4 regions of the Halomonas sp. GFAJ-1 genome follow, and region 1 is predicted to be linked to each of the others. Evidence: predicted binding sites of a transcription regulator. Region 1 holds the regulator's gene; each other region holds the start of a gene.

Region 1 (7,554 bases):
TATTGACAGATGGCCGGCTCTACTTCCAAGCGGATGGCATTGAGATTAAGGCGTTTCACACCCAGGACGGCCACGGCCTAAAGCTATTAAAACGCGTTGGTATTCATGTGGCGCTGATTACCGGCCGAGACTCTACCATGGTCAGTCAACGCGCCGCGTCTCTGGGCATTACCCATGTCCATCAAGGCTGTGAAGACAAGCTCGCCACACTCAAAGACCTTTGTAAGCGCCTTGACATCACTTTAGAGCAAGTTGCCTACTGCGGCGACGACTTACCAGATTTGGCCCCTATCAAGCGCTCTGGAGTAGGCATTACCGTTCCCAATGCACCCGACTACATGCATACCCACGCGGACTGGATCACCGATCGCCTTGGTGGCCACGGCGCGGTTCGTGAGATCTGCGATACGCTGCTCATGTCCCAAGGCCACTGGGATGCCGTGATGGACACCTATCTACACAGGCATTCGTAATGACTCGGCGGGTTAAAAAGCGCGTCTGGCTAACCGGGGTTGTGGTTGCCCTGGGCACCCTGCTGGTATGGATAGACCCCCGCGGCCCGCAAGACATCGCTCCAGACCCAGATGCTCAAGCCGATGAGCCTGGCTATGTGCTAGAAAACGCTGAAATCACTTTGTTTGGCGAAACGGGTGCTATTCAACAGTCGCTGGTCACGCCCTATTTAGTTCATACCCCCCAGCGGGCCATGACGCAAGCCACCTCGCCCCGAGTAACGCTATTTGATGGTGAACAGCGAGAGTGGCTAGCTACCGCCAACGCAGGCACGCTCAATACGGACACACACGCGCTGACATTAACCGGCGCAGCCAGACTACTGGCACCGGATGAAGGCTGGCAGTTGGATACGGAGTTATTACACTATAACGGCATGACACGCCATGCATGGAGCGACGTGCCGGTGCTTCTGCAGCAACCGCCACAGCGGATCAGCGCTTCACGCATGGATGTGTGGCTTGACACTAGCCAGGTTCGTTTAACCGATAATGTGCGCGGCCTCCACCCGCCCGCCACCCAGACGCCTTAGGAGTCGCTATGAAAGTTTTAATCTGCACCGCGCTTTTAGCCCTAGCGGTGCCGCTCTCAGCGGCTGCCCAAACAACGCAAGCGCCGGTTGAAGTTGAAGCAGACCGCTTAGATCTTGATCAGCGCGCTGGCACGGCAGTCTATAGCGGCAATGTTAATATTCGCCAGGGTGAGATGCAGCTTCGCGGGGAGCGTGTCGAAATTCAGCGCAATGATGCTGGCGAACTTGCCCGCGCAATCGCCACGGGTGAGCGCGCTTACCTACGGAACCAGCTAGACGGTGAAACAACACCCATGGAAGGCTGGGCACGTCGTATTATCTATCATGTCGCCGAACGCCGGGTTGAACTCATCGATCAGGCAGAGCTTACGCAACGAGGTGATCGTTTCCAGGGGGGGCGCTTGGAATACTTCATTGACCGAGAGGTCGTGCAGGCCCGCTCAGAAGTCGACGGAAGCGAATCACAGCGTATTCGCATGACCCTACAGCCCGCGCAATAGGGAGTTTATTTGTGACAACCCCCAGCACCACAGCAACTAACGAAACTGCTCCGGTAAAAACGCTCTATGCTCATCACCTGGCTAAAAGCTATAAGCGTCGCCGGGTGGTGAAAGATATTAACCTAGAGATTACCCAAGGCAGCGTTGTGGGGCTACTCGGCCCGAACGGAGCGGGTAAAACCACCTCGTTTTATATGATCGTTGGGTTGGTTAAGTCTGACGCAGGCAGCGTCGGTATTGATGATCTAGACCTCACCCGCGCACCCATGCATGAACGGGCTATTGCAGGCATTGGCTACCTGCCCCAGGAAGCCTCTATTTTTCGTAAGCTTTCGGTCGCCGACAACATCATGGCAATACTTGAAACTCGAAAGGAGCTTGACCGTAGCGCCCGTGAACAGCGTCTAGAATCGCTACTTGAAGACTTCCACATTACCCATATCCGCGACAACCTGGGCATGAGCCTATCCGGTGGCGAGCGTCGGCGCGTTGAAATTGCCCGCTCACTGGCAACCGAGCCTGCGTTTATTCTGCTAGATGAACCGTTCGCAGGCGTAGACCCTATTTCAGTGGGTGATATCAAAACGATTATACGCGCGCTCAAACAGCGACATATCGGTGTCCTCATCACCGACCATAACGTACGAGACACGCTCGATATCTGCGATATCGCCTATATCGTTGGCGATGGCCAAATCATTGCTAGCGGCGACCCACAGTCTATCCTCGATAACCAGAAGGTGCGCGACGTCTATCTCGGGGCTGATTTCCGCCTATAAACAGGCGCCTACCGACTAATTACTTTTAATGGCATGCTTATTGCACTTGCACCTGAGGATAACTCGCACTAGGGTGGAGCTTTCTGATTAACGAGTGGTTCTCAGATGGTCATGAAAGCTTCTCTTCAACTGCGTATCGGCACACAGCTGACCATGACACCTCAGCTGCAGCAGGCAATTGCGCTGCTCCAGCTCTCAACACTCGACCTGCGGCAAGAAATTCAGCAAGCGCTCGACGCTAACCCAATGCTGGAACAAGAGGATGAATTTGGCGAGCAGGCGGTCACCGAGACGCCGGAAGCAGAATGGGCCGAAAGTATCCCTAGTGAGCTTTCTGTGGATAGTGACTGGTCCGACACCTACCAAGATATGGGCAGCACGGGCGGTAGCAGCGAAGGGCCTGATTTTGAGCGCCAGGCAGCAGGACAAAGCCTGCACGGTCACTTACTTTGGCAACTTGCCATGACCGACTTCACGCTACGTGAGCACACTATTGCCGAAAGCTTGATCGATGCCCTCGATGCCAATGGCTACATCACTCAGCCGCTTAACGACATCCGCGAAGGCTTAAAAGCTCAGGGCCTGGACGGCCTAAGCCAGCGTGAAGTAGAGAACACCCTGTTGCGCTTACAGCAGTTTGAGCCCACCGGGGTCTTCGCGCGGGACTTACGCGAGTGCCTAATGCTTCAGCTAGCCACGCTCCCCGAGGAGACGCCGCTTTTAGTACCTGCCAAACGGCTGGTGCGTCAATTTCTTGAGGCACTCGGCAAAGACGATATACGGCTGCTTAAACGACGCTTGAGCCTGGATGATGAACAACTCGATGATGTTATTCGCCTCATTCGCAGCCTTGACCCGCGCCCCGGCAGTGCCTACGGCGACAGCGATGATAGCTATATAACCCCAGACTTGGTCGTGCGGCACGATAATGAAGGCTGGCACCTGGAACTTAATCCAGAAGCGTTGCCCCGGCTACGCATTCAGCCTGACTACGCAAGTTTGATAAAGCGTGCTGATAAAAGCCAAGATAACCAGTTCCTTAAAGAGCACCTTCAAGAAGCCCGCTGGCTAATTAAAAGCCTTTCGAGCCGAAATGATACGCTGCTGCGAGTGGGTCGAGAAATTATCGCGCGCCAGATTGGCTTTTTAGAGCATGGTGAAGAGTCGATGAAACCGTTAATTTTAGCGGACATAGCCAAAGCCGTGGAGATGCATGAATCCACCATCTCCCGGGTGACCACTCAAAAGTATATTCATACGCCCCGAGGAGTATTTGAACTCAAGTATTTCTTTTCCAGCCAGGTCAGTGGCCAAGATGGTGGCGACAGCCACTCCAGCACCGCTATCCGCGCGCGGATTAAGAAACTCGTGCAAGATGAGCCACCGGGCAAGCCGCTTTCCGACAGCCGTTTGGTGACGCTCTTGGAAGCAGGCGGAATTAGTGTTGCAAGGCGCACAGTCGCCAAATATCGAGAGTCAATGGGCATTCCCTCTTCAAGTGAACGGCGCCGTTTACGCTAGTGAACAAGGAAACACCGCTATAGGGCTTTGCAACAGCGTAAAAAGGGTTACAATCGAAGTACAGTCCCATGGATAAGGAGCACGTCAATGCAAGTAAATATCACTGGTCATCATGTAGATCTGACTGACGCCTTGCGTGACTACGTCAATGAAAAACTAGCGCGCGTTGAGCGCCACTACGACAACATTACGACAGTACAAGTGACCTTATCTGTTGAGAAAGAGCGACAGCAAGCTGCCTGCACACTGCACGCAGCCGGGGCTGATCTTCACGCCGAAGCATTAGATAATGACATGTACGCCGCTATTGATGCTTTAGCGGATAAGATCGATCGTCAACTCGTTAAACACAAGGAAAAAGCACAAGCTCGCGCCCAAGGCGCTGGTGTGCGTTAATTCAATGACGTTGGAAACCATACTCCCCCCGGAGCGCGTGCTATACGACGTGCCCGGGGGCAGCAAAAAAAGGGTGCTGGAGTTTTTCAGCACTTTTATTGCCCAAAACACCCCTAGCCTGGATAGCCAGGAAGTCTTTAGCCGTTTAATTGGTCGCGAACGCCTGGGAAGTACTGGTATAGGTAATGGCGTTGCCATTCCCCATGCTCGAAGCCCCCACTGCATCGCCCCTATTGCCGGCTTTTTAAAGCTTGCCGAGCCAGTCGATTTCGATGCCATTGATGGCGACCCTGTCGATCTGGTGTTTGTCTTGTTGGTGCCGGAAGAAGCTGACGACACGCACTTAGCATTACTTGGGCAAGTTGCCACCATCATGAACGAGGCTGATATGCGCCTGCAGCTTCGGAAAAGTACTAGCCAGCGTGAACTTCTTGAGCTTATCACCTCAAAAATTCGTGAAAAATCGGCGCACTAAGCGTCTACCTCGACGCTAGCCGCTACCTTTCTTCATTTTAAGCCTCATTTTTTTTGGCAGCCCAAGAGAAACTCTATGCAATTGGTGATCATTAGCGGCCGTTCTGGGTCCGGTAAATCTATCGCCTTACAAGCGTTAGAAGATCTTGGCTACTACGCCATCGACAACTTACCTGCGATGCTGCTTGGCTCTTTAGTAGATGAGCTGCGTGTTCAGGGTGGGCGTACCCATTTAGCGGTAAGCATTGATGCCCGTAACCTGCCAGCAGCTCTTGAGCGCCTGCCAACGCTACTTGAAGAGCTCAACCAGCGGCAGATTCGTTTCCAGGTAATTTACCTGACCACCGATGCAAGAATTTTATTAGAGCGCTACTCCGCTACACGTCGTCGACATCCGCTAACTCGCGATAGCGACATGACGCTTGAGGAAGCCATTAACAAAGAAGAAGAAACGCTGCTTGAGATACGCGACCTTGCTGATCTCATGATCGACACTTCACGGCTTTCGGTGCACGACTTACGTCGCCGTATTACTGATCAAGTCGCCCATCAGCATAGCGACCAGCTAACCCTCACCTTTGAGTCATTTGGCTACAAGCGGGGCGTACCCCTAGATGCCGATATTGTGTTTGATGTGCGCTGCTTACCTAACCCCTACTGGGACCCGACGCTACGTCAGTACACTGGCAGAGACGCTAACATTGTGGCTTTTCTCAGCAGTTACCCCATTGTCGATGCGATGAGCAACGACATTTACAGCTGGTTAGAGAAGTGGCTGCCGGCTTACCAAAACAGCCAGAGAAGCTATATGACCATTGCAATCGGTTGTACCGGCGGCCAGCACCGCTCTGTTTACATGGTGGAGGAACTCGCGCAACGGCTCGTAAAACACATAGGGGAAGTACAGCTAAGGCATCGAGAACTGGGAATTCAGTACACTCTCGGTGAACAACCGGCGCAACCATCACCTTCAGAACCAGTCGAACCTGAGTAGCTTTAACACCTTAGATGCACGTATCCAACAAGACGACACCACTCGGCAAAAAGGAACCAGGGTGCCAGAACGAAATTTAACCCTTACCAATCAGCGCGGCTTACACGCGCGAGCGGCGACTAAACTGGTCAAATGCGGGCAACAGTTTTCAGCCAACATTTTCGTTTACAAGCAACAGCAAAAGGCCGACGCGGCTAATATTATGTCGCTACTGATGCTAGCAGCACCTTGTGGCACCGAGTTAAAGGTTATCGCAGAGGGCGATGACGCTGAACAGGCGTTGGAGGCTATCCAAAGCCTGTTCGACGCGAGATTTGATGAGGATCAATGATGGAACTAATCAGCTAACCGCCATCCCCAAACATGAGTTGCTAGCTGCCTGCGACCGTCATGGCATCAATTAACCAACTGCCGGTGTGAATACTGCCACGGGTGTCTATGTCATCAGCAACACCGACCAAGCCCGCAAACATGGTGTTGAGATTCCCAGCGATGGTGAACTCTTCTATAGGGTACTGCACTTTCCCATTTTCAACCCAAAAACCCGCTGCCCCTCTTGAATAGTCACCGGTAACGCCATTAACGCCCTGCCCCATTAGCTCGGTTACCCAAATCCCCCGACCCATCTCTTTCAGCAGCGCGTCCCGGCTCGTGGCAGGGTTTACCAATCGAATATTACGCGCACCGCCAGCATTAGCCGTGGTTTGCATCCCTAAACGGCGAGCGCTGTAGGATGAAAGCATATAGCTTGCGATATTTCCCTGGTCAATAAAGCGGTTATTGCGCGTTTGCACGCCTTCGCCATCGAAGGGAGAGCTTGCGGTTGCCCCCACTTCCATCGGCCGCTCTTCTAGGCTAAACCAGTTGGGAAAAAGTGGCGCCCCTAATCGGTCGCATAAAAAAGATGCCTGACGATAGAGCGCGCCGCCCGCTAACGCACCCATCAGGTGGCCAATTAGCCCACTGGCAAGCGTAGGATCAAAAAGTACGGGGAAGGTGCCTGTCGGTGGGCGCTTCGCGCCTAAGCGCCTAAGTGTCCGAGCAGCCGCCTCTTGTCCCACGCTTTCAGGATCACGAAGCTTGCTCGGATTTCGCGCCGAGGTGTAGTCATAGTCCCGCTGCATGCCATTTTCATCCTGGGCAATTAACATGCAGGAAAGCGAGTGACTGCTACCCTTTTGCGTTCCCAAAAAACCGTGGCTATTGGCATAGACACGCACGCCTTCACCACTAGAAAGCGATGCCCCCTCCGACTGATGAATCCCCGCCACGCTGCGGCCAGCCTGCTCGCAGGCCAAGGCTATTTCAATAGCCTCATCGGTGGTTAGCGGCCAAGGGTAATGCACTTTTAAATCGGGCAAATGCGATGCCATCAGAGCAGCATCAGCCAACCCTGCAGCGGGGTCTTCCCCTGTGTAGCGGGCAATCGCCAAGGCCTTTTCCACCGTCGCTTTAATAGAGGCACTGCTTGCATCGGAAGACGACGCGCTGCCTTTACGCTGCCCCACATACAGCGTCACGGCGATTCCTTGGTCGCGTGAAAGCTCTACCGTTTCCACCTCGCCCAAGCGCACGCTGATGCCCACGCCTTGGTCGACGCTTGCACCTACTTCGGCTGCATCTGCACCGAGCTGCTTTGCCAGCGCCAACGCTTCTTCTGCATGTGTAGTTAACAGCGCCTGCTGTGAGGTTGCGTCAAATGCCTGTGCCATGTTGTGGCCTCCTTTTCGCCAGAATCGCATTGGCGAATCAATGTTGTTGTCGCAGCTGATATAATGCTGCAAACGAATCTGATCAGTGAGTTCTAGTATGCCTAAGAAACGCCCCGAACCCTTCGATAGTGAT
Region 2 (7,554 bases), on a different contig from region 1:
GCTTCGACCCCTATCACCGAGCGAACGGAAATTCATACCATGGAAATGGACGGCGAGGTGATGCGCATGGTCCCGTTGCCGGGTGGTATTGAAATTCCTGCCGGTGAATCAGTGGCCCTAGCCCCCGGTGGTTTGCATCTGATGTTCATGGATCTTCCCCGCCCTATCGTGGAAGGTGAGCCGCTGCCTGTCACGCTGGAGTTCCAGCGTGCTGACAGTATTGAGCTTCAGCTTCAGGTAGTGCCTGTCGGGTCTTCGCCTGATGGCCTTAGTGCTCATGCTGACCAGCACCAAGAACACAGCCATATGGCACATTAAGCGTGCCACGCCGCGACGTTGCGCTGCTTTCCATTGGTTCGTTGGTATTGCTACTGACGTTGGCCGTGTTTTTTGTGGTCTTCGGCCGTCAATCCGAGGGCCCGACGCTGGCCGAGCTGGGTGGGCAATTTCAGTTGGTGGATACTGAAGGTGGGGTCGTTACGCAAGATGAGCTGATCGGAAAGCCGACACTGTTGTTTTTTGGCTTTACCTACTGCCCGGATGTTTGCCCTAACACACTGTTCAAACTCTCGCGTTTGATTCAGCAGTTGGGGCCGCAGGCAGATCAGTTCAACTATCTCTTTGTTTCTCTGGACTGGCAGCGTGATGGCCCTGAACAGCTGGCGCGCTACCTCTCGGTGTTCGACGAGCGCATACGAGGTCTGTCTGGAAACGAGGCACAAATTGATGCAATGGCTGACGCCTACCAGGTTCAGTACGAGCGTGTATCACTCGGACAAGGCGATTACACCCTCAGCCATACGGCTGCCACCTACCTATTGGATCGCGAAGGTAACGTCGTGGGCACTCTGGCCTACGATGTCGAGCCGGAGTTTGCCAAGGCACCCCTGATATCCTTACTGTCATCTTCCTGAATAGGCCATCAACGCCGACCAGCCGTCGGCGTTGATGGGTAGCAGGCCTAAGTGGCGTGCCTGGCAAGGCGGCGCTCTTGACGCGGCCGCACGATGCACCAGTCGATGACCAGCATCACCAACAGCGACGCGCCTACCAGTGGAAACAGCAACCCGCCGATGACCAGCAGGGCGATGAGCCCGCGGAACACCCGCGTGTCGGCAGGCAGGGGCGGCACGCCCATGGCGCCAGAGGGGCGGCGTTTCCACCACATCACACCCGCGGCCACGCACATCACGATGATGGCTAGGCAGGCGGCCAGCAGGAAGAGCTGATTGGCCAGGCCAAACTCCTGCCCCAGGTGAACGTTGATGCCGAACTCCAGCCAGCGGCCCAGAGGGCCGTAATCGGCGTAGCGCATGTCGATCAGCGGCTCGCCGCTGTACTGGTCGAGATGGATTACCCGCTGTTGGGCCAGGTCATCCGGATAGATGGAGCCGGTGTAGACGCCTGCTGCCGTTGTGGGTAGGTTGACGACATAGCCCTGCTGTAGCCCCAGCTCATCCAGAATCGCTACGATGCTGTTCAGCCCAAGGCGGGGTGTCGGCGTGGGTAGTGAGGTGGATTCCGGCACTTGGGCCTGCTCTAGCGACCAGCTGGTGGTGCCTTGATCGCTCAGGTAAGCATTGGACATGGGCACTTCCACGCGTACCCCCGAGGGGTAGCCGAAGTTGTTGCCGTTGGCCCACTGGTTGACCTGCCCGCCCCATACGCCTGACCAAGGCATGCCGGTAATGGCCAGAAATACGATAACCCCACCGGTAAAGATGCCCAGCACCGCATGCAGGTCGCGCCAAAACACTCGGCTGTTGGGTTTGCCGCGCACGCTCACCACGCCGTCGCGACCGTTGCGCGGCCACCAGAGGTAAATACCGGTAGCGACCAGCAGGATCGACCAGCCCGCTGCCATCTCGATCAGCTTGCGCGGGGTTTGTCCGAAGAGCTTGAAGCTATGCAGGTAGCGCACGGTCCACATCACCGTTCCCCGGTCATCCAGCGAGCCCAGCACCTCGGCGGTGTAAGGATTCACGTAGACCGCCAGGCGTTCGCCAGACAAGGTGTTGACGGTAATCTCAGCCGAGCTTTCCGGCGTGGCGGGGGAGGTGTATTTCACCGCCGTGCCGGGGTAGTCCTGCAGTGCCGCACTGACCTGAGCGGCAGGGGGCTGGGCGGCCTCCTGAACTGCCACGCGCTTTAGGTCGGAATGTATGAAGGCATCCAGCTCGTCATTGAATAAGTACAGCGCGCCCGTCAGTGAAAGGATGATCAAAAAGGGTAGTACCAGCAGCCCGGCATAGAAGTGCCAGCGCCAGACGGCGCGATACAGATCCAGCGCGGCTTTGCGCGCGGGTGGAGATGTGGAAATAGTCGACATGTGGGTGCTCCAGAGCCGCTGCATAGCGGCGAGCAGCGACTCCCCCTAAGGAGGCGCCACCACTGGGTAACAGGTGGGCAAGGCGCTAAGTGCGCCTACCCCGCGCAGTCATGGGGTTAACTGGCCTGCAGCAAGGGGGGAGCACGAGGGCAAGCGTGGGGGTAATCGAGCCATACCACCGTCCGTTGGGAGAACGTGTTTGGCAATGGCGACGCGTCGATAAACGCCCTGCCCAATGGCAGGAAGGTGGTTGGGTGCCGAGGATGACGGCTGCCAGACACCGCAGTAATCACACTGGTGGTGCCAGTGCTCCAGTGCGTGGGACGAGGAGGGAGTAGGGTCGGAGTGGCTGAGACACAAGGCATGCTCGTCATGGTGGGCATGACCTGACGCCTGCAGTTGGGAAAGCAGCGGCCCGGCAAACAGCAGGTAGATCGCGACGAACGCCAGACAAAGCGCTGCGCGATACCAGAGAGAGTCGGCAGACCGAAATGGATGCATCCCTACCACACTGATGAACGTTGTCAGGGCAAATGATGTCATGCCACGAGCTTGGTATGACACGAATCTGGCCGTGAGAGTGCTGTACCCGCAATTCACGCTCGCACAGTTTACAGGGTTCGCACTGAACACAATACGGTGAGCTCTTAACGACATGGTGTCGCGTATGGCCTGTTTGATGGCTCTTTTTTTATGAGCCTTTTTGGTGCGCGCTTAAAGTGCCACGCTTTTTTGTGTTCGGTTTTGGTGCAAGAAAGGCTTTTGTTTGCCCAGCCAGGAGAGTGCCAGCGAAGTGATAGGGGATATGGCGGCGCTTTCACCATTTTGGCGCACTCTTTGCATTAAACGGGGAAAGGCTTATCAAAAAGGATGCGACCGCTCCCCATGCTGCTGTGCGAACCCGCAACACCGCGTGCTGGCTCCGGCCACCGGTTTGACCAAGACCGCCACTGGGCGGCATCGTTGGCGCTGCGTTTTGCTAACCGCGACGGCATTACCCGGCTCACCCAGGCCCGCCATCAGGGGCCGCTTCGGGTACAGCGCCCGTTTTACCCCGAAGGCAGCGCGCAAGCCTGCCATGTATATGTGCTGCACCCGCCGGGTGGCTTGGTCAGTGGCGATGCGCTGACGATTAATGCCCACGTAGAGCACGGGGCCCATGCGCTGCTAACCACCCCCGCCGCAAATAAACTCTATAAAGCCGACAGCCAGGGCGTTGCCTGGGCTCAGCACACCGCACTGAACGTGGACGATGGCGGCATACTTGAGTGGCTGCCCCAGGAAACCATCGCGTTTGATGGTTCCAAGGGCAACCAGCGCACTCATATCGCGCTTCACGGCAGCGCGCGCTGCCTAGGCTGGGAAATCATGGCCCTTGGCCGTCCTGCGAGCGAACTCCCCTACCTTTCTGGCTGCATTGAGCAGCACTTTCGGCTAACCCTGGATGGCAAGCCGCTGTGGCTAGAGCGCCAGCCGTTAGACCCATCTCACCCGCGCTTTGCAGGGCGCTGGGGCCAGGGCGGCGCCACAGTACAAGCCACGCTATGGGCGGTAGGCCTGGAAGAAGCCGGGGCGGCGATTGATGAGCTACGCGAGTTACTGCCGGATAACCCGCGCTGGGCGGTTACCGTTCGCCGCGGCGTGCTGCTGCTGCGCTACCTTGGCAACTCCCGTAATGAAGCATGGACGCTGTGTGAACAGGCCTGGCACCTATTACGCCCGCGCTGGATTGAGCGTACAGCCCACACCCCACGCATTTGGCTAACCTAATGTGATGCACCGCTGGAGACATGCCCCATGGAACTGACCCCACGAGACAAAGACAAGCTGCTGCTGTTTTCAGCTGCCCAGCTGGCCGAACGCCGCAAAGCACGCGGCCTAAAGCTTAACTACCCCGAAGCCGTCGCACTGATTAGCTTTGAAATCATCGAAGGTGCCCGTGACGGCAGAAGTGTCGCCGATCTAATGAGCTACGGCCGTGAAATTCTTAGCCGTGACGACGTGATGGAAGGCGTGGCGGAAATGGTCGATGAAGTGCAAGTAGAGGCCACGTTCCCTGATGGGACAAAGCTGGTCACCGTGCACACGCCCATTGTGTAAGTAGCGAAGGGTGAATGATGGAGTTATGACACACACCTAACGCCTTACCCCTCACAGCAACGCGACGAAGGAGCAAGCAGATGATTCCTGGTGAGTATCAGTTAAAAGACGGTGATATTGAGCTATGCGTGGGACGCGAGCGAATCACGGTAGAAGTGGCCAATACCGGCGACCGCCCCATTCAGATCGGTTCTCACTACCACTTTGCTGAAGCCAATCCCGCGCTGGTGTTTGATCGCAGCAAAGCCCGCGGCTTTCGCCTAGACGTGGCGGCAGGCACCGCGATCCGCTTTGAGCCTGGCCAGACCCGCGAAGTCACGCTAATTCCTTTCGTCGGCAAGCGCGAAATCTACGGCTTCCGCGGCGATGTGATGGGTGCACTTGATGGAGGTAACCAATGACATCGGTTAACAAAATCAGCCGGCAAGCCTATGCCGACATGTACGGCCCCACGGTGGGCGACCGCGTGCGCCTGGGCGATACCGAGCTGTGGATTGAAGTTGAAAAAGATGCCACCCACTACGGCGACGAAGTGAAGTTCGGCGGCGGTAAGGTTATCCGTGACGGTATGGGGCAAAGCCAGCGTAACGACGGTACGGTCATGGATACGGTGATTACTAATGCGCTGATTTTAGACTGGTGGGGCATCGTCAAAGCCGATGTTGGCCTGCAAAACGGGCGCATTGCAGCGATTGGCAAGGCGGGCAACCCCGACGTACAGCCTGATGTGGAGATTGTGATTGGCCCTGGCACTGAAGTTATCTCAGGCGAAGGCAAGATTCTCACCGCTGGCGGCATCGACGCGCATATCCACTTTATCTGCCCCCAACAGGTAGAAGAAGCGCTCATGAGCGGCGTGACTACCATGTTGGGCGGGGGGACTGGCCCGGCGACGGGCTCCAACGCTACCACCTGCACCCCCGGCGCTTGGCACATTGGCAAGATGCTCCAAGCGGTGGACGATTTGCCGATGAACATTGGCCTGCTCGGCAAAGGTAATGCCAGCCTGCCTGAAGCATTGGAAGCGCAGCTAGAAGCCGGTGCCATGGGGCTCAAGCTCCACGAAGACTGGGGCACCACGCCTGCATCGATTGATACCTGCCTAAGCGTAGCGGAAAAGTATGATGTACAGATCGCGATCCACACCGATACGCTAAACGAATCCGGCTTTGTGGAAGACACCCTGGCGGCGTTTAAAGAGCGTGGCATTCATACTTACCACACCGAAGGGGCAGGCGGCGGTCACGCGCCGGATATCCTGACTGCCTGCTCAAAAGAGTACGTGCTGCCGTCTTCCACTAATCCGACGCGGCCTTATACGGTTAACACCATCGACGAACACCTGGATATGTTGATGGTCTGCCACCACCTGGACCCCAATATCCCTGAAGACGTAGCTTTCGCCGACTCACGCATTCGCCGTGAAACCATCGCCGCTGAAGATATTCTCCACGATTTGGGCGTGATCTCGATGATTGCATCGGACTCCCAAGCCATGGGGCGGGTGGGCGAAGTGGTCTGCCGTACCTGGCAAACGGCCCATAAAATGAAGGTACAGCGCGGCTTACTGCCCGAAGATGAAGCGCTGGGCGCGGATAATCTGCGTGCCAAGCGCTATATTGCCAAATACACCATTAACCCTGCCATCACTCACGGTATTGCCCATGAAGTAGGCTCTATCGAAGTAGGCAAGCTGGCTGATTTAGTGCTCTGGAAACCGGCGTTTTTTGGCGTAAAGCCCTCGCTGATTTTAAAAGGCGGCATGATTGCGGCAGCCCCTATGGGCGACCCCAATGCCTCTATTCCCACGCCGCAGCCAGTGCATTACCGCCACATGTTTGGCGCCTTTGGGCGGGCCACCAGCCATATCCGGCTCAACTTTGTTAGCCAGGCCGCCATTGATGCGGGAATTAAGGAGCGCCTGGGCCTGCATAGCACCTTAGCGGCCTGTAAAAACGTGCGTGGCGTGCGCAAAAAAGATATGAAGCTCAACGATGCCTGCCCAGAACTGACGGTTGACCCACAAACCTACGAAGTGCACTGCGACGGCGAGCTGCTCACCTGCGAGCCAGCGACCGAGCTACCACTGGCGCAGCGGTATCACTTGTTCTGATAAAGGAGCCCTTATGCTGAAACTGATAGAACGTTTAGGGCCGGTGGAAGAGAGCGCCGCCAGCGACACGCTGACACTGCCTTTTGAGCTGCGCATTCGCGGGCGCTTAAAAGCGGACAGCGACAGCGGCCAATCCTTAGGCCTGTTTCTAGACCGCGGCCCCGTGCTGCGCGATGGCGAAGGCTTAAAAGCCGAAAATGGCGAGATCGTGCGCATTTGCGCCGCGATTGAGCCTGTGGTGACTGCGCGAGTGAGCACGGGCCTGCCCCTGGCGAGGCTTGCTTACCACCTCGGCAACCGCCATGTGCAGCTCGCGCTGGGCGAAGACGAAAAGGGCGGCTGGGTGCGGTTCCCCCCCGACCATGTGCTAGAAGAACTGGCGGAATTGCTGGGAGCTGAGCTTGAGCATCACAACGCCACCTTCGACCCAGAACCAGGCGCCTATAACCAAGTAGGTGGCGGGCACTCGCACGGCCATTCGCACAGTCGTTCGCACAATCATGGCCACGCTCATTCCCACGACCACGACCACGACCACGACCACGCGCATGAGCACCACCATGCCCACTGAGCAGCCATCAGACCTCGCCCTGTTAGGGCTGATGCAGCTGGTCAGCCCGGCGCTGCCCATTGGGGCCTTCGCCTTTTCCCAAGGGCTAGAGAGCGCCTTTGAGCTGGGCTGGGTAAGCGATGAGCAAAGCCTTTCTGAGTGGCTTTCTGGCGTACTGGAAGATGGCCTAACCCGCTGTGAACTGCCGCTAATCGCGCGCTTGTACACCGCTTTTGAACAGCAGGACAGTAGTGCCATCGCCCTGTGGGACGAATGGCTAGCCGCCACCCGCGAAACCGCTGAATTAGCCACCGAGGATAGCCGCTTGGGTGCTTCACTCAAGCGCTTGCAGGGCAGCCTGAACTTATTGCCACATGAGACGTTACTGCCGGTTCAGGCCGGCTACGTCACCCTATTTAGCTATGCTGCTCACATGCGCGGCGTATCCAAGCGTCAGGCGCT
Region 3 (7,554 bases), on a different contig from region 1:
GAGGATAACGGCCCAGGCGTCCCTGGTGAGCATGCACAGTCGATCTTTCAAGAAGGGTTTTCGACTAAAACCGGCAAGCATCGTGGCATTGGTTTAGCCTTGGTCGCGCGGCTGTGCCGTCAGCACGGCGGTGAGGTGACGCTAGAAGAGAGCGAATTAGGCGGTGCGTGCTTTATTGCTGTGCTTGATCGCTCGCTTTGCGATCAAGCAGCCACGACGTCCTACTCATAATAACGATGCCAGTATAAGAGGGATGACTATGTCTACGGCGCAGTACGGTATTTTGGTCGTCGAAGACGATTTTCGCATTGCTGATATCCATAAAGCGTTTATCGAACAGAGCGACGGCTTTTATGTGGTGGGAATGGCACGCAACGGCAGCGAAGCAAAAGCGCTAATGGCCGAGCATGCTGACACTATCCAACTGATTCTATTGGATGCGTATTTGCCTGATGTGGAAGGCCTAGAATTGCTATGGGCTATCCGGCGCGACTATGTGCATGTGGATATTGTGATGGTGACCGCCGCCCGTGAAGTGGAAACCATTAGCGAAGCGCTGCGCGGTGGCGTTTTCGACTACCTGATTAAACCCATTGAAGTCACGCGGATGAGCCAGATGTTGAGCCGCTTTCGCCGAGAGCGAGCAGCCTTGGCCAATCGCGTTGAAATGAATCAAGACGAGCTAGATCAGGTGCTAGCGCGGTTGCAGCCGAACGAGCCACCGCGGCCAGCGACGCGCTCGCTACCCAAAGGGGTTGACCGATTAACGCTACGCCGCGTGGTGGATGCGCTGGCAGCAGCACAGGACTCGCTTACGGCTATGCAGGTGGCGCGCACCATGGGGGCAAGCCGCTCCACGGCGCGGCGCTACTTGGAGTTTTTAGTGGCTGAACAGGCGGTTAACGCAGAGCTAGGGTATGGCGATGTTGGTCGACCTGAGCGGCGCTACCGGCTACTAGCCGCGGCGAAAGGCTGGTTAGAGGCGCTGTAATGTATCCGCGTGAACAAAATGAACAAAACGCACATAAAGAACAGTTTGTCCTTTATGCCCATAAGCTTGTCCCCTGAACCTAACTTCTTCTAACGTTCTCAGCGTAACCACACTACAACACGCATATAACCACACGTTTATAACGTTGTTTATAACAATACGCTTATAAAAAATAGCTGAATCGTGGAGAACGCCAATGATCTCGCCTTCCCTAAAGCGCCTAGCCGTGCTGGCCCTGCCGATGGCTGCCCTTGCCGTAACAACCAACGTTCACGCTGAAGAGTGGTCGCCGAGCCGCTCAATTGAATTTGTAGCCCCGGCTAACCCAGGCGGTGGCTGGGACACACTGGTACGTACCGTTTCCCGTGTGCTGCAAGAAGAGCAGCTTGCTGAGCGTAACTTTGCGGCGATTAACGTGCCTGGCGGCGGCGGTGCGGTCGCGTGGGCGCAAATCGCCCGCGATAGCGGTAACCCACACAAGCTGTTTGCGACCAGCCCACCGATAATTCTGGTACCGCTCGCCGGTGCCTCCCGCTACGACCACACTGATTTCACACCGGTCGCGCGCTTAATTACCGATTACTCCATCATTTTGGTTTCTGCAAACGCTGAGTATGAAACCATCAATGACCTATTTGATGCGTTAAAAGAGAACCCTCGTTTGAGCGTTGGTGGCGGCAGTGCCCCTGGCTCTATGGACCACATCTCAGTGGCGGGCTTGGCATCAGCGGCGGGGTTAGATGCCTCTAGCGTCAACTACATTCCGTTCTCAGGCGGTGGCGACGCCATGACCAACCTGATGGGGGGGCATGTAGAAGCGGTTATTACCGGCGCCGGTGAAGCCGCTGGCCAGTTGGGAGAAGGCAGTCAATTACGTGCACTGGGCGTATCCGCACCTGAGCGTTTGACGGGCAGCTTAGCGGATGTCCCCACCTACCAAGAGCAGGGTGTTGATTACACGTTCGATATCTGGCGTGGCGTGATGGGTACCCCCGACATGCCTGAAGAAGCCGTCACCTACTATGAAAATCTCTTCGCTGAAATGCTAGAAACCGACGGTTGGCAGCAGGCCCGTGATCAGCTGGGCTGGATTGATGCCTATCAAAGCAGCGAAGAATTTGGCGACTTTTTGGATCAGCAGAAAGAGCTATTCAGCGACGTGCTGAGCGAGCTTGGCCTACTGCGCCAGTAAGCGCTCCTCTGAGTCCTCCCGATGGCGTTTCGCCATCGGGATTCATCGTCTGAGACCGATACCGCAAGGCAGTGCTTAAATGCCACGGCGCCTTCGGAGAGATTCCAATGACTCGATTAAACACTAACCAGTGGCTGGCACTTGTGTTAGCGCTGTTGGCGGCTGCCTATCTAGCGATGGCGTGGCAGATTCCTGTTTTCCCGTTGCCACGACCAGTGGATTCTGACCTGTTCCCTAAAGTGCTGGGCGCGGCGTTGCTATTGCTATCGGTTTTTCTCTTTTTTGAGAAACCCACCCCGATTGCAGGCGCCGATGAAATCGATCAAGACGCTACCCAAGGGCCGCTGCTGCTTACTCCCTGGGCACGCGTTGTAATAACCGCGCTGGCCATTGCTGCCTACGCGCTGCTGCTGGTGCCATTGGGTTTTGTGCTTGCCTCAACGCTACTGTGCGTTGGCTTGACCGCTTACTACGGCTACCAACGTCATGGGGTCAACCTAGCGTCCTCTTTGGGTGTGGTGCTGGTGCTTTATCTGACGATGACGCGGGTCATGGATGTTTACCTTCCAACCGGCGTTCTGCCGTTCTAATCACACCGTGATGCTGAATTTGTAGCGGGTTTTGCGAGAGAGTCTCCCATGGATGCCTTAAACAATTTGATGTATGGCTTTGGCATCGCGCTTGAGCCAATGAATATTGCGTATGTCTTTGCTGGTGTATTTGCGGGCACTATTATCGGCATGCTGCCGGGCCTAGGGCCGATTAGTGCACTGGCACTGATGATTCCGATTACCTTTGCCATGGAGCCTTCGTCAGGGCTGATCTTGATGGCGGGGGTTTACTACGGCGCGATTTTTGGCGGCTCTACGTCGTCTATTCTGCTTAATGCCCCCGGTGTTGCAGGCACGGTGGCGACCTCCTTTGACGGCTATCCGTTGGCCAAGCAGGGGATGGCCGGGAAAGCGCTGGCTATTGCTGCCTATGCCTCCTTCATTGGCGGCACCATTTCGATTGTCTTTTTGATGCTAGTGGCACCGCTACTTTCCAAAGTCGCGGTGAGTTTTGGCCCACCGGAGTATTTTGCGTTGATGGTACTGGGCCTTACCGCCGTGGTCTCACTATCGGATAAATCCTTGGTGAAAGGGTTAATTGCGGCGGTAGTGGGTGTGATGATCTCCATTGTTGGTATCGACTTACAAACGGGTACCGAGCGCTTTACCTTTGGCACTATTAACTTGCTCGACGGTATCGATTTTCTGGTGGTGGCTCTGGGTATTTTTGCCTTGGCAGAAGTTTTTTACATGCTGCTACGGGGCGGTGGCGGTAAAGCGCCGAAGCGAAATGCGATTGGCTCGCTAAAACTGTCGGGCAGTGAAATGAAGCAGATTGCAGGCCCTATCAGCCGTAGCTCGGTACTTGGTTTCTTTACCGGGGTGCTGCCTGGCGCAGGGGCCACGATTGGCTCTTTTCTTGGCTACAGCATGGAAAAACGTATTGCTAAAGATGGCGATACTTTCGGTAAGGGCAATATTAAGGGGGTTGCTGCCCCGGAAGCGGCCAATAACGCTGCCTGTACCGGTTCATTTGTGCCGCTGCTAACGCTGGGTGTGCCGGGTTCTGGTACGACGGCGGTGCTGCTGGGTGCGCTTTTGGTGATGGGGGTAACGCCTGGGCCAATGATGCTTGAGCAGCGCCCGGATGTGTTTTGGGGGGTTATCGCGAGTATGTATATCGGCAACATCTTCCTGCTGGTACTCAACCTGCCGCTGATTCCACTGATCGCCAAAATTCTTGATCTACCACGGCCACTGCTGCTATCGCTGATTTTAATCTTCTGCATGATTGGCGTTTACGGCATGAGCTTCAGCGTATTTGATCTACTGCTGCTGCTTGGTTTTGGGTTGATTGGCCTGGGGATGCGCTTATTTGGCTTCCCCGCAGCACCGCTGATTTTGGCGCTGATTCTAGGCAATATCATGGAAGAGTCCATGCGCCGCGCGCTGCAGATTTCTGGCGGGGACTGGATGATTTTTGTTGAAAAACCCATCTCACTGAGCCTTCTGCTTATTGCGCTGCTGTCGCTTGGTTTACCGCTCTTAAAGAAGCGTCGTAAGCGCCCCGTGGCTTAAGCATCCCTCTTTTTAAAAAACGTTTAGCGCCTTAGCCTAGCTAGGGCGTTTTTTTAGTTTTTTACACTAAATCGCTGTGAATGCTTTCTTGGTGCATGGTGCTCTCCTGGTGCATCCAAGCCGTGCATTAAGGATGCGTTAGCGCGCTACGTTAGTGCATAAAGCGTTTTTAGGTGTTTCTTAGTTAATGGCTAAGTGTTTGATTTATTATTTATTAAATTCATTTGTTCCAGTGTGGCGCACCCCTTGCAGGCGTAATAGGTACCACTCTAGTGGACGTGCTGAAGCGCACCAATGCCGGTAGCAGCAAGAGGCAGAGGTTTCAGCACGCAGCCAACATACAGAGCCCCAAGCATAAGGGGCGCAAGGAGGTTCAAGTGACCACACTGCAGCGCAAGACACACCCTCGCACCCTTGGCCGTTTTACCACTGGCTTAATTGCCGCCGCGGTAATGGGCGCCAGCGCCCACGCGGTTGCCCAAGATAACGACCCCATCAAAGTCGGTATTCTTCATTCGCTTTCAGGCACCATGGCGATCAGTGAGTCAACGCTAAAAGACACCGTTGAGATGCTAATTGAGCAGCAGAATGACGCCGGTGGTTTGCTGGGCCGCGAGCTTGAAGCCGTAGTGGTCGACCCGGCTTCTAACTGGCCGCTGTTTGCCGAGCGCGCCCGTGAGCTGCTGGCTCAGCATGAAGTAGACGTTGTGTTTGGTAACTGGACTTCGGTATCGCGTAAAGCCGTTCTACCGGTGTTTGAAGAGCTAAACGGCCTGCTGTTCTACCCGGTACAGTACGAAGGGGAAGAGTCTTCTGAAAACGTCTTCTATACCGGCGCGGCCCCCAACCAGCAGGCGATTCCTGCCGTTGAGTATCTGATTAATGAAGTCGGTATCGAGCGTTTTGCACTGGTCGGCACCGATTATGTCTACCCGCGCACCACCAACCGGATTCTGGAAGCATTCTTAAAAGATGAGCATGGTGTGGCAGACGAAGACATCATGATCAGCTACACGCCGTTCGGCCATTCGGACTGGCAGAATATCGTCTCTGAAATACGCCGCTTTGGTGAAGAGGGCAAATCTACCGCCGTGGTTTCGACGATTAATGGCGATGCCAATGTTCCCTTCTACCGGGAACTGGCTAACCAAGGCATTGACGCTGCGGATATCCCGGTGATTGCTTTCTCGGTAGGTGAGCAGGAGCTTTCAGGTATTGATACCGGGCCGCTTGTGGGCCACTTGGCCGCGTGGAACTACTTTATGAGCGTTGATACCGACGAAAACTATGACTTTATAGATGCTTGGATTGACTGGACCGGCGATGAGGAAGCCGTCACTAACGACCCCATGGAAGCGCACTACATCGGCTTCAACATGTGGGCGGAAGCGGTACGTAAAGCAGGTACTACCGACGTTGATGCAGTAAAAGAGGCAATTATTGGCGTAACGGTTCCCAATCTCTCCGGCGGCTATGCGGCCATGATGCCTAACCACCACATTACCAAGCCAGTGCTGATTGGTGAGGTGCAGGATAACGGCCAGTTCGACATCGTATGGCAAACGCCGTCAACCGTTGCGGGCGATGCCTGGTCTGACTACCTGCCGGGTTCACGTGATTTGATCGCCGACTGGCGTGCGCCCATGCGCTGCGGCAATTTCAACGTTGCGACCGGCTCCTGTGGTGGTAGCACCGCAGCAGAAGAAGCCGAGGCGGCCCTCGCTGAGTAACACCCTTATCCCTTGCCGCACTGCTTCGCTAGGCCCATGGATGCCAAGCGAAGCAGTGCAACAACACGCGGCAAGGGAGCACGCTACCTCTCCTTTTTAGACAACCCTTGTTAGACAACCAAAGGAAGAACCCCTATGAGGCGTTTCCTTTCCTTGGGGCTTTTGTGCGCGCTGCTACTGAGCATTTCGTTCACTGCACAAGCACAATCTGACTCCAACCCACCTGATGACTCAGCCGCGCTGGAACTGCTCGAAGCGTTGGACGTGCGTTCTTATCCTGCCAAAGGAGAGGCGATTACGGCCATAGTGCAAAGCGACGATGAGCGCGCCCGCGACTGGCTACAGGCACTCCTGGATGGCCGCTTACAACGCACTGACGACGGCCGTTTTGTGGTGGTGCTTGATAACCGTGGTCGTGACTGGCCAGTGGCGGATGCGTTGACCAATGAACCTCTGGGCGATATGTCGCGCCGCGAGCTGGATCGCATCGGTATTAATAACGCCCTGCGCAATCAGCTACGCAGCGCCATTGCGGTGGTGGACCTCTATTCACCCGATGTTGAGCGTCGCCGTTCTTCGGCAGAACGGTTATTGGGTGAAGTGGATGAAGAGCTAGCCGAGCCGCTCGGTGAACTGATCACAGAGGAGGAGGACCGCCAGGTACAGCGTCGCCTTGCCCAGGCGCTTGCCATTTATCAAGTAGAGAGTGGCCAGCTTGAAGGCGTTGAGGCACTGCGCGGTAGCCTTCACCCCCGTGCCCGTGTGGCGCTCAGCCGCGCGGCCAGCGGGGAAGATCCTATTATTGCCGATGCAGCAAGAGAAGCGCTGAGCAGTATTGAGCAGAATCTGAGAATCAACCGCGGTATTGAGACCCTCTACTTCGGCTTAAGTTTAGGCTCCGTATTGGTGCTGGCGGCGATTGGTTTGGCAATTACCTTTGGTGTCATGGGGGTGATTAACATGGCCCACGGCGAGCTGATCATGCTGGGCGCTTATACCACCTGGATGATGCAGCAATTCTTGCCCGGCCAGCCAGGGCTAGCGTTAATCTTATCGATTCCTGCGGGCTTTATGGTGGCGGCACTTGCAGGTATTGCCATTGAGCGTGGCGTGATCCAGTTCCTCAAAGGCCGCCCGCTGGAAACCCTGCTAGCCACCTTCGGTATTAGCCTGATTCTGCAGCAGCTGGTGCGCACGGTGATCTCGCCGCTGAACCGCACCGTGATTACACCCGAGTGGATGAGCGGTTCGTTGGTGATTAACGACGCCCTGTCATTAACGCTCAACCGCATGTTTGTACTGGGTTTTGCACTGGTGGTGTTTGCAGGCCTGATGCTGATTATGCGCCGCACGCGCCTGGGGCTTGAGGTTCGCGCCGTGACTCAAAACCGCGCTATGGCACGCTCTATGGGTATCCGCGCTACCCGTGTGGATATCATGACCTTTGCGCTGGGCTCTGGCGTGGCAGGTTTGGCAGGCGTTGCGCTCTCGCAGCTGACCAACGTAGGCCCC
Region 4 (7,554 bases), on a different contig from region 1:
AATGCCGGGCAAGCGGCTGGCCAGCATGGTTTTGCCGGTGCCTGGCGGCCCTGCCAGTATCAGGTTGTGGCCGCCAGCAGCAGCGACTTCTAGCGCTCGGCGCGCTTGATGCTGGCCGCGCACGTCGGCTAAATCTGCCATGGGGGCAGTGGATTTAACTGACGCAGAGAGCTGATGGGGTGTGATTTTTTCCTGGCCCAAAAGGTGAGCAACTACCTGCCAGAGCGAGTCAGCGGGCAGAACGGGTAGATCGCCAGCCAGCGCCGCTTCATCGGCGCAGGCGCGAGGAATAATCAGCGCCTTGTTCGCTCGCCGGGTGGCCAAAGCAAAGGGCAGCACGCCGGGCACGGCGCGCAGCTTGCCATCTAGCGCTAGCTCGCCCGCGCACTCCATGCCTTCCAATGCTTCTACAGGTATCTGCCCGGAGGCGGCAAGAATGCCCAGGGCAATGGGAAGATCAAACCGGCCGCCCTCTTTGGGCAGGTCGGCGGGGGCAAGATTCAGGGTGATGCGTTTGGTGTTGGGAAAGTCAAAGACTGCGTTGATGAGTGCGCTACGCACCCGTTCGCGGCTCTCTTTCACCGCGGTTTCCGGCAGCCCCACCAGCGTAAGTCCCGGCAACCCATTGGCTAAATGAACCTCTACATGTACCGCCGGTGCCTCTAAGCCAACGCCTGCGCGTGTGGCAACAATGGCTAATGTCATCGCGCTCCCTCGCTACTTGTTATCATCCAGGTTTAGCCAAATCTTACTTTATTTTAACCAAGTAAACCTAGTAGTCGCCCTGGATTAGCCACCACTGTTCCTTTAGCGGCGATGGCGTGCTGTAGGGAGAAGTCGGGATAATCATGCATCACATTGGCGCAGGAGGGCGGCGGCAGGCGTATCAACGCACTGCCGTCTTGGTGACGCGTTTACGCTTACTCGTCGGTGGCGTTCGGCTTTGCAGCAGCCCCTGGCTGGATAGGCTTTGTCGAGTCGGTGTGATCAGGCGTAGGGGGCACCTCGGCCTCAAGCGGCGTGGTGTTGTTAGCCACAGAGGCTTCTACCGTGGCTTCTAAGCTAGCCACCTGCCGCTCCAGGGCTTCAACCCTTGCGCGAGTGCGCTGCAGCACATCCATCAGAATATCAAAGTCTTCCCGTGACACGAGTTCCAGGCGGTCAAAGGCGCCACGCACGACTTGCTGTACGCCTTTCTGGATATCTTCGGGAGCGTGGGATGCGTTTTGTAAACGATCGCCAATCTGCTGAGCGAGACGGCTGATGCGGTCTTGGGGCGCCATAGTTCTCTCCTTAAACGAACACGCATAAATGTGAACTGCTTAATAGTAAGGATACGCAACCCTTCGCTAATACGCATGTGTCGTTTGCATTTGTGCGCTCAGATTATCGTTGCATCGAAATGGGGCGCGCAGCTTTTTTGAATGATCACTTATGGTGCAGCGTCATGCTGCGCGCTATTTCAATTCTTGTCCTAAGCGTATTAAAGGTTCCGTATATTTTGTCAAGTTACTGACTTTAATAATAAAAAAATCGAGTGGCACGGTATGCGCATTAACGAGACAAGCACTTATTTCGGGCGACCATGTCGCCTCCTATTCAGCAGGGCTAATCCAGCAGGGGAGAACCGGGATGAAACTCATCACCGCTATCATCAAGCCATTCAAGCTTGACGACGTTCGTGAAGCGCTCGCCGACAACGGCGTTCAGGGCATCACGGTTACAGAGGTCAAAGGTTTTGGTCGTCAAAAGGGGCATACCGAGCTATATCGCGGCGCAGAGTATGTGGTCGATTTTTTACCCAAAGTAAAAGTGGAAGTTGCTGTTGATGATGCGCGTCTGGAAAGCGTTCTTGATGCTATTTGCAGCGCGGCGAACAGCGGCAAAATCGGGGACGGCAAGGTCTTTGTAACACCCCTTGAAGACGTGATTCGGATCCGTACCGGTGAGCGCGGCGCTGATGCCGTGTAATCCAGCCAGCTAATAACATCTTTCTATGGTTAATGGGGAACTGACAATGAACGAGCTTGCAGAGTTGAGTTACGCGCTCGACACCTTCTACTTCTTAATGTGTGGCGTGTTGGTCATGTGGATGGCGGCTGGCTTCTCGATGCTGGAAGCCGGTTTGGTGCGCTCTAAAAATACCGCCGAAATTCTCACCAAAAACATCGCGCTGTTTGCAATTGCCTGCACCATGTACCTCTTGTTGGGTTACTACCTGATGTACTCCAGCGCGGAAGGTGGTTTCCTGCCTAACCTTGGTTTCTTGCTAGGCGGTGAAAACAGCGCCGATGCGGTAACCGCGGGCGGTGATGACGCGCCTTACTACTCCATGCGTGCAGATTACTTCTTCCAAGTAGTATTTGTTGCCACGGCGATGTCGATTGTGTCGGGTGCGGTTGCCGAGCGCATGAAACTGTGGGCGTTTTTAGCCTTTGCTGTTGTGATGACGGGTGTGATTTATCCGGTATCGGGCTACTGGACTTGGGGCGGCGGCTGGATTGATGCGATCGGCTTCTCAGACTTTGCAGGTTCGGGCATTGTTCACATGGCTGGTGCGGCAGCTGCCTTAGCCGGTGTGCTGGTATTAGGTCCACGTAAGGGTAAATACGGTAACGACGGCACTATCCGGGCTATTCCTGGCGCTAATCTGCCGTTGGCAACGCTGGGTACCTTTATCCTGTGGATGGGCTGGTTCGGCTTTAACGGTGGCTCTGAGCTGAAGGTGTCAGACGTAGACTCCGCTAATAATGTTGCACAAGTCATGGTAAACACCAATGCAGCAGCGGCGGGGGGTGTTATTGCTGCGCTTATCCTGGCGAAGCTATGGTTCCGCAAGGCAGACCTGACGATGGCGCTTAACGGTGCACTGGCGGGCTTGGTGGCGATTACGGCTGAACCTTTGGCGCCTACTGCCTTCGGTGCAATGCTGATCGGTATGGTGGGTGGCCTGATCGTTGTGGTTTCCATCGTGATGCTCGACAAGCTGAAGCTTGATGATCCGGTCGGTGCGATCTCGGTGCACGGTGTGGTAGGCATCTGGGGCTGTCTGGCAGTGCCTCTGTCTAACGCTGATGCCACCTTCGGGGCGCAGATCATCGGTATGCTGGGCATCTTCGCCTGGGTCTTCTTGGCGAGCCTAGTGGTATGGCTGGTGCTGAAAGCCATCATGGGTATCCGCGTTAGCGAAGAAGAAGAGTATGAAGGGGTGGATATCGCTGAGTGCGGACTTGAAGCCTACCCTGAGTTTAGCGTTAAGAAATAAACGTGCGCTAATGAAGTGAGCCGGCGCGCTCCCTTGGCCTCCCTAACCGGGAGGCCTTTTTGTTTTAGGATACGCTTAGGCTACATTTGCGTTGATTTTTTATTCTCCGCCGGTAGCGGTGTATGCTTAACGGTAACGGGTGATGGGCTTTAACCACAGTGGCCCGCCAACCTTCGACAATAGGCCACCAAGCTAGAGGATGTCGCAATGAAATTAATCTCAGCCATTATCAAGCCGTTTAAGCTTGATGACGTACGCGAATCACTCTCTGATATCGGCGTGCAGGGCATTACAGTCACTGAAGTGAAGGGCTTTGGTCGTCAAAAAGGCCACACAGAGCTATACCGTGGTGCAGAGTATGTGGTGGATTTTCTGCCCAAAGTAAAGCTGGAGGTGGCGGTCGATGACGATATGGCGGAGCAGGTCATCGATGCCATCACGCAGGTGGCCAATACAGGCAAAATTGGCGACGGCAAAATCTTTGTCATGCCGCTTGAGCAGGTGATCCGTATTCGTACTGGTGAAACCGGGAAAGACGCTGTTTAGGTTAACGGTGAATAGTGAGTGGTGAAGTAAAAAGCTGTCAGTTTTTGCACTGTAAATAGTAAGCAGCACAAAGCCCCTGTGGATCAACTCCAGCAGGGGCTTTGTATTAGTGATGTGGTCATTAAAGTGACTAGAATTTTTCTACTCACGACTCACGACTCACGACTCACTTCTCAACAAAGGCACGCTCAATCACGTAATCGCCTGGCTCGCCCATTCGCGGAGAGATATTCAGGCCCAGCTCGTCCAGCAGCGCGCTGGTGTCGTCCAGCATGGCGGGGCTGCCACAAATCATCGCCCGGTCTTGGCGCGGATCAATCGGCGGAAGACCAGTATCTTCAAACAGTTTTCCACTGCGGATATGGTCGGTCAGGCGGCCCATGGTGTGGAACTCTTCGCGGGTGACCGTGGGGTAGTAAACCAGCTTCTCGGCGACCTCTTCGCCCAGGTATTCGTGAGCGGGCAGCTCCTTGGTGATGAAGTCAGCGTAGGCCAGCTCCGAGACTTCACGTACGCCGTGTATCAACACTACTTTCTCAAAGCGCTCATACACTTCAGGGTCTTGGATCAGGCTCATAAAGGGCGCAAGACCGGTGCCGGTGGAGAGCATGTAAAGGTTGCGACCCGGCAGCAGGTCGTCGCATACCAGGGTGCCGGTGGGCTTGCGGCTGACCATAATTTGATCGCCCACTTTTAAGTGCTGCAGGCGCGAGGTGAGAGGGCCGTCGGGCACTTTAATACTGAAAAACTCCAGGTGGTCTTCGTAGTTAGGGCTGGCGATGGAGTAGGCACGCATCAGCGGTTTGCCGTTTACTTCCAGGCCGATCATCACAAACTGACCATTTTTGAAGCGCAGGCTGCGCTCGCGGGTGGTGCGGAAGCTAAACAGAGTGTCGTTCCAGTGATGAACGCTGAGGACTTCTTCTAAGGCAAACTTGCTCATGCTGACTCCTCTAGGGGCAGAGTGGGCTACGCCTCGCCGCCATATTCTAAAAAAGAATAAAAAATAGCTGTATATGATGCTGCTAATTCTAAATAACGGGTGGTATATCTGTTAAGTGAATTATACTGATAACACTTATCTAAATAATAGATATAGAGCCCCGAACGGATAGGTCACTGCTATGCATTACACCCTGCGCCAGCTAGAGGTCTTTGTGGCGGTTGCCCAGCACGAAAGCGTTTCCCATGCAGCGCGTGCGCTTGCCATGTCTCAGTCCGCGACCAGTACGGCGTTGGCGGAGCTAGAGCGCCAATTCGACTGCCAACTGCTGGATCGTATAGGTAAGCGGTTAAAGCTTAATGCGCTCGGTTTTCAGCTGTTGCCCAAAGCCGTGGCCTTGCTGGACCGTGCCGAAGAAGTGGAGGAGCTACTGCGCGGCCAGCAGGGGGTAGGCGCGCTAGATGTCGGGGCAACCCTTACCATTGGCAACTACTTAGCCACGCTGCTGATTAGTGACTTTATGCAGCAGCACCCCGGCAGCCGCGTGCGTCTAGCGGTGCGCAATACGCGGCATATCATCGAAGGCGTGCGCCAGCACTCGCTGGATTTGGGGCTGATTGAAGGGCAGTGCGATGACGAGATGATTATCAGCCAGCCTTGGGTCGAAGATGAGCTTTGCGTGTTCTGCTCGCCGCGCCATCCACTGGCGGGGCGTGAGCATCTTGAACTGGAGCAGTTGCTCCGTGAGGATTGGATAATGCGCGAAGAGGGCTCAGGTACGCGCATGACCCTTGAGCACGCCGCCCGCCATCGGCGCAGTCGGTTTAATACCCTGCTGGAGCTTGAGCATACCGAAGGCATTAAACGGGCAGTGGAATCGGGCCTGGGTATCGGCTGCGTTTCCAGGTTGGCGCTACGCGATGCCTTCCGACGGGGCAGCTTAGTGCCGCTGCCCACGCCGGAGTTAGACTTAAGACGCCAGTTCACCTTTATTTGGCACCGCCACAAGTACCTCACCACCGGAGTGCGTGAGTTCCTGCGGCTCTGCCGCGAAATGACCGCGGGCGCTAAGCGTAGCGATGATATTCCGCTACCGCCGATTCCTTAGCCCATCAGCGGCACGTTTCTGGAGCCGGCAGTGAATACTCTTTTAGCGCCTCGCTGCCAGTCGTTTCAAGTGTGAAGCCACCCACCAATGCGGCCAACCGATCGGCTTGGTCTTTCAGCTGTTCGGCAGCGGTGGTGGATTCTTGCACCAGGGCAGCGTTTTGCTGGGTCATCTGGTCTAAGTCGGTCACAGCAATACTGACCTGGCTGATGCCATCGTTCTGTTCTTGCGCTGCTGTGCTGATGTCTCCTAGCATCTGAGTGACGCGCGTTACGCTCTGGGCCAGCTCACGCATAGCGGCTTCGGCATCGCGCACCATTTGGGTGCCGCTCTCTACTTTGTTGGCTGAGGCATCAATACGCTGGCGAATATCTTTGGCGGCGTCGCTACTACGCGACGCTAATTTGCGTACTTCATCTGCTACAACAGCAAACCCTCGCCCATGTTCCCCCGCCCGAGCGGCTTCGACGGATGCGTTTAGCGCCAGCAGGTTGGTTTGGAAGGCAATGCCATCAATGACGCTGACAATGCTCTGTATCTCATCAGAATTGGTACGAATATCCGTCATGGTGGTGACCACCTGCTCAAATGCGCTATCCGTGCGGGATGCTAGCTCCGAGGCGGTTTCGGAAAGCCCACTGGCTTCCTTAGAGGCGTGGGTCGTATGGCTAACGGTGCTGCTAATCTCTTCCATAGCAGAAGATGTTTGTTGCAGGCTGGCAGCGGCCTGTTCGGTTCGCCGTGAAAGATCGTGGCCCCCTTGGGTAATCTCATTGGCGGCATGATTGACCGCTTCGCTGCTGCGCCGTACATCCAGTAAAATCGCTTGGATTTTGGCGGCAAACGCATTGAATTGCTCGGCTAACGCTGCGCTCTCGTCGCGGCCATGCACCAGCAAACGCTGGGTAAGATCGCCACTGCCCGAGGCAATTTCCTGCATACGGTTAGCAAGCCGCTTTAATGGACGTGCGATTCGCCCACCAATCCACCAAAGGGCTATGACGCCAATAGAGGCAAGTAACAGGCCAACAAGCGTCATGCCGATCGTGTTTTGCTGGCGCTGGTCGCCGAGCAAACCTTGCAGCGTATTTAGCTCTGCCAGTACCAGTGACTCGGGTAGCTGCAACACCAGTACCCAGGGCTGCTCGGTACCCAGAGGAATAGGCTGGTAGCGCTGTAGCATGCCGTCATCTAGGCTGCTGTGGAGACTGCCCTGAAAGGCCGCTTGGGCAATCCCAGACATCAGCGTATTACTAAGCGACTCGCTTGCTGGTAAGCCAAGGCCACTTTCGCCTGCGGTGTCCGCTACTAAGCCGCCACGGCCGGCTACTAGCGCCATGCGGCCTGCTCCGTTATAGAGGGATTGATTGGCTTCGTTTAATAGCGTTTGAATAAAGTTAAGCGATAGATCCACCCCTGCGACGCCACGAAACTCCCCATCCACCACGATCGGTGCGTTGAAGGAGGTGACCAGCTCTGTGACGCCGTCATAGTCGTAGGCGGCGGGGTCAATAATGCAGGGGGCCAGCGTTTCGCGCGGGCACAGGTAGTACTCGCCTTCGCGAACGCCACTGGCTAGACGTGTTTGGCTCTCCATGGTATCGCCCAGGGGTAGTACCGCCAGGGAGCCGTCGCCGGTACGGTACCACCAAGGCATAAAACGGCCGCTGCCGTCATGTCCGTAGCGCTCAT

The links. Region 1 encodes sigma-54, which starts transcription at its own class of promoters, with help from an activator protein. Its sites were predicted from a motif close to TGGCACNNNNNTTGCTNT; they were not measured.
Region 2: the regulator sigma-54 is predicted to act here: its motif matches at 3,156-3,173, upstream of MOY_RS07985 (urease accessory protein UreD).
Region 3: the regulator sigma-54 is predicted to act here: its motif matches at 4,548-4,565, upstream of urtA (urea ABC transporter substrate-binding protein).
Region 4: the regulator sigma-54 is predicted to act here: its motif matches at 1,539-1,556, upstream of MOY_RS07685 (P-II family nitrogen regulator).

Annotation. Positions count from the first base shown of each region.
Region 1 is NZ_AHBC01000040.1:153,999-161,552, reverse strand. It holds gene MOY_RS11910 (KdsC family phosphatase) at 1-473, shown strand, start outside; gene lptC (LPS export ABC transporter periplasmic protein LptC) at 473-1,045, shown strand; gene lptA (lipopolysaccharide transport periplasmic protein LptA) at 1,054-1,545, shown strand; gene lptB (LPS export ABC transporter ATP-binding protein) at 1,557-2,324, shown strand; gene MOY_RS11890 (RNA polymerase factor sigma-54) at 2,430-3,845, shown strand; gene hpf (ribosome hibernation-promoting factor, HPF/YfiA family) at 3,933-4,241, shown strand; gene ptsN (PTS IIA-like nitrogen regulatory protein PtsN) at 4,246-4,716, shown strand; gene rapZ (RNase adapter RapZ) at 4,792-5,709, shown strand; gene MOY_RS11870 (HPr family phosphocarrier protein) at 5,771-6,040, shown strand; gene pmbA (metalloprotease PmbA) at 6,081-7,421, opposite strand; gene yjgA (ribosome biogenesis factor YjgA) at 7,519-7,554, shown strand, end outside.
Region 2 is NZ_AHBC01000027.1:202,629-210,182, forward strand. It holds gene MOY_RS07970 (copper chaperone PCu(A)C) at 1-318, shown strand, start outside; gene MOY_RS07975 (SCO family protein) at 321-914, shown strand; gene MOY_RS07980 (PepSY-associated TM helix domain-containing protein) at 962-2,353, opposite strand; gene MOY_RS17155 (hypothetical protein) at 2,438-2,872, opposite strand; gene MOY_RS07985 (urease accessory protein UreD) at 3,215-4,099, shown strand; gene MOY_RS07990 (urease subunit gamma) at 4,127-4,429, shown strand; gene MOY_RS07995 (urease subunit beta) at 4,510-4,830, shown strand; gene ureC (urease subunit alpha) at 4,827-6,542, shown strand; gene ureE (urease accessory protein UreE) at 6,556-7,113, shown strand; gene MOY_RS08010 (urease accessory protein UreF) at 7,103-7,554, shown strand, end outside.
Region 3 is NZ_AHBC01000027.1:189,666-197,219, forward strand. It holds gene MOY_RS07910 (ATP-binding protein) at 1-231, shown strand, start outside; gene MOY_RS07915 (response regulator) at 260-991, shown strand; gene MOY_RS07920 (Bug family tripartite tricarboxylate transporter substrate binding protein) at 1,188-2,183, shown strand; gene MOY_RS07925 (tripartite tricarboxylate transporter TctB family protein) at 2,291-2,773, shown strand; gene MOY_RS07930 (tripartite tricarboxylate transporter permease) at 2,822-4,312, shown strand; gene urtA (urea ABC transporter substrate-binding protein) at 4,690-6,042, shown strand; gene urtB (urea ABC transporter permease subunit UrtB) at 6,178-7,554, shown strand, end outside.
Region 4 is NZ_AHBC01000027.1:139,497-147,050, forward strand. It holds gene MOY_RS07675 (YifB family Mg chelatase-like AAA ATPase) at 1-705, opposite strand, end outside; gene MOY_RS07680 (accessory factor UbiK family protein) at 921-1,283, opposite strand; gene MOY_RS07685 (P-II family nitrogen regulator) at 1,633-1,971, shown strand; gene MOY_RS07690 (ammonium transporter) at 2,018-3,265, shown strand; gene glnK (P-II family nitrogen regulator) at 3,473-3,811, shown strand; gene MOY_RS07700 (ferredoxin--NADP reductase) at 3,978-4,754, opposite strand; gene MOY_RS07705 (LysR family transcriptional regulator) at 4,936-5,862, shown strand; gene MOY_RS07710 (methyl-accepting chemotaxis protein) at 5,867-7,554, opposite strand, start outside.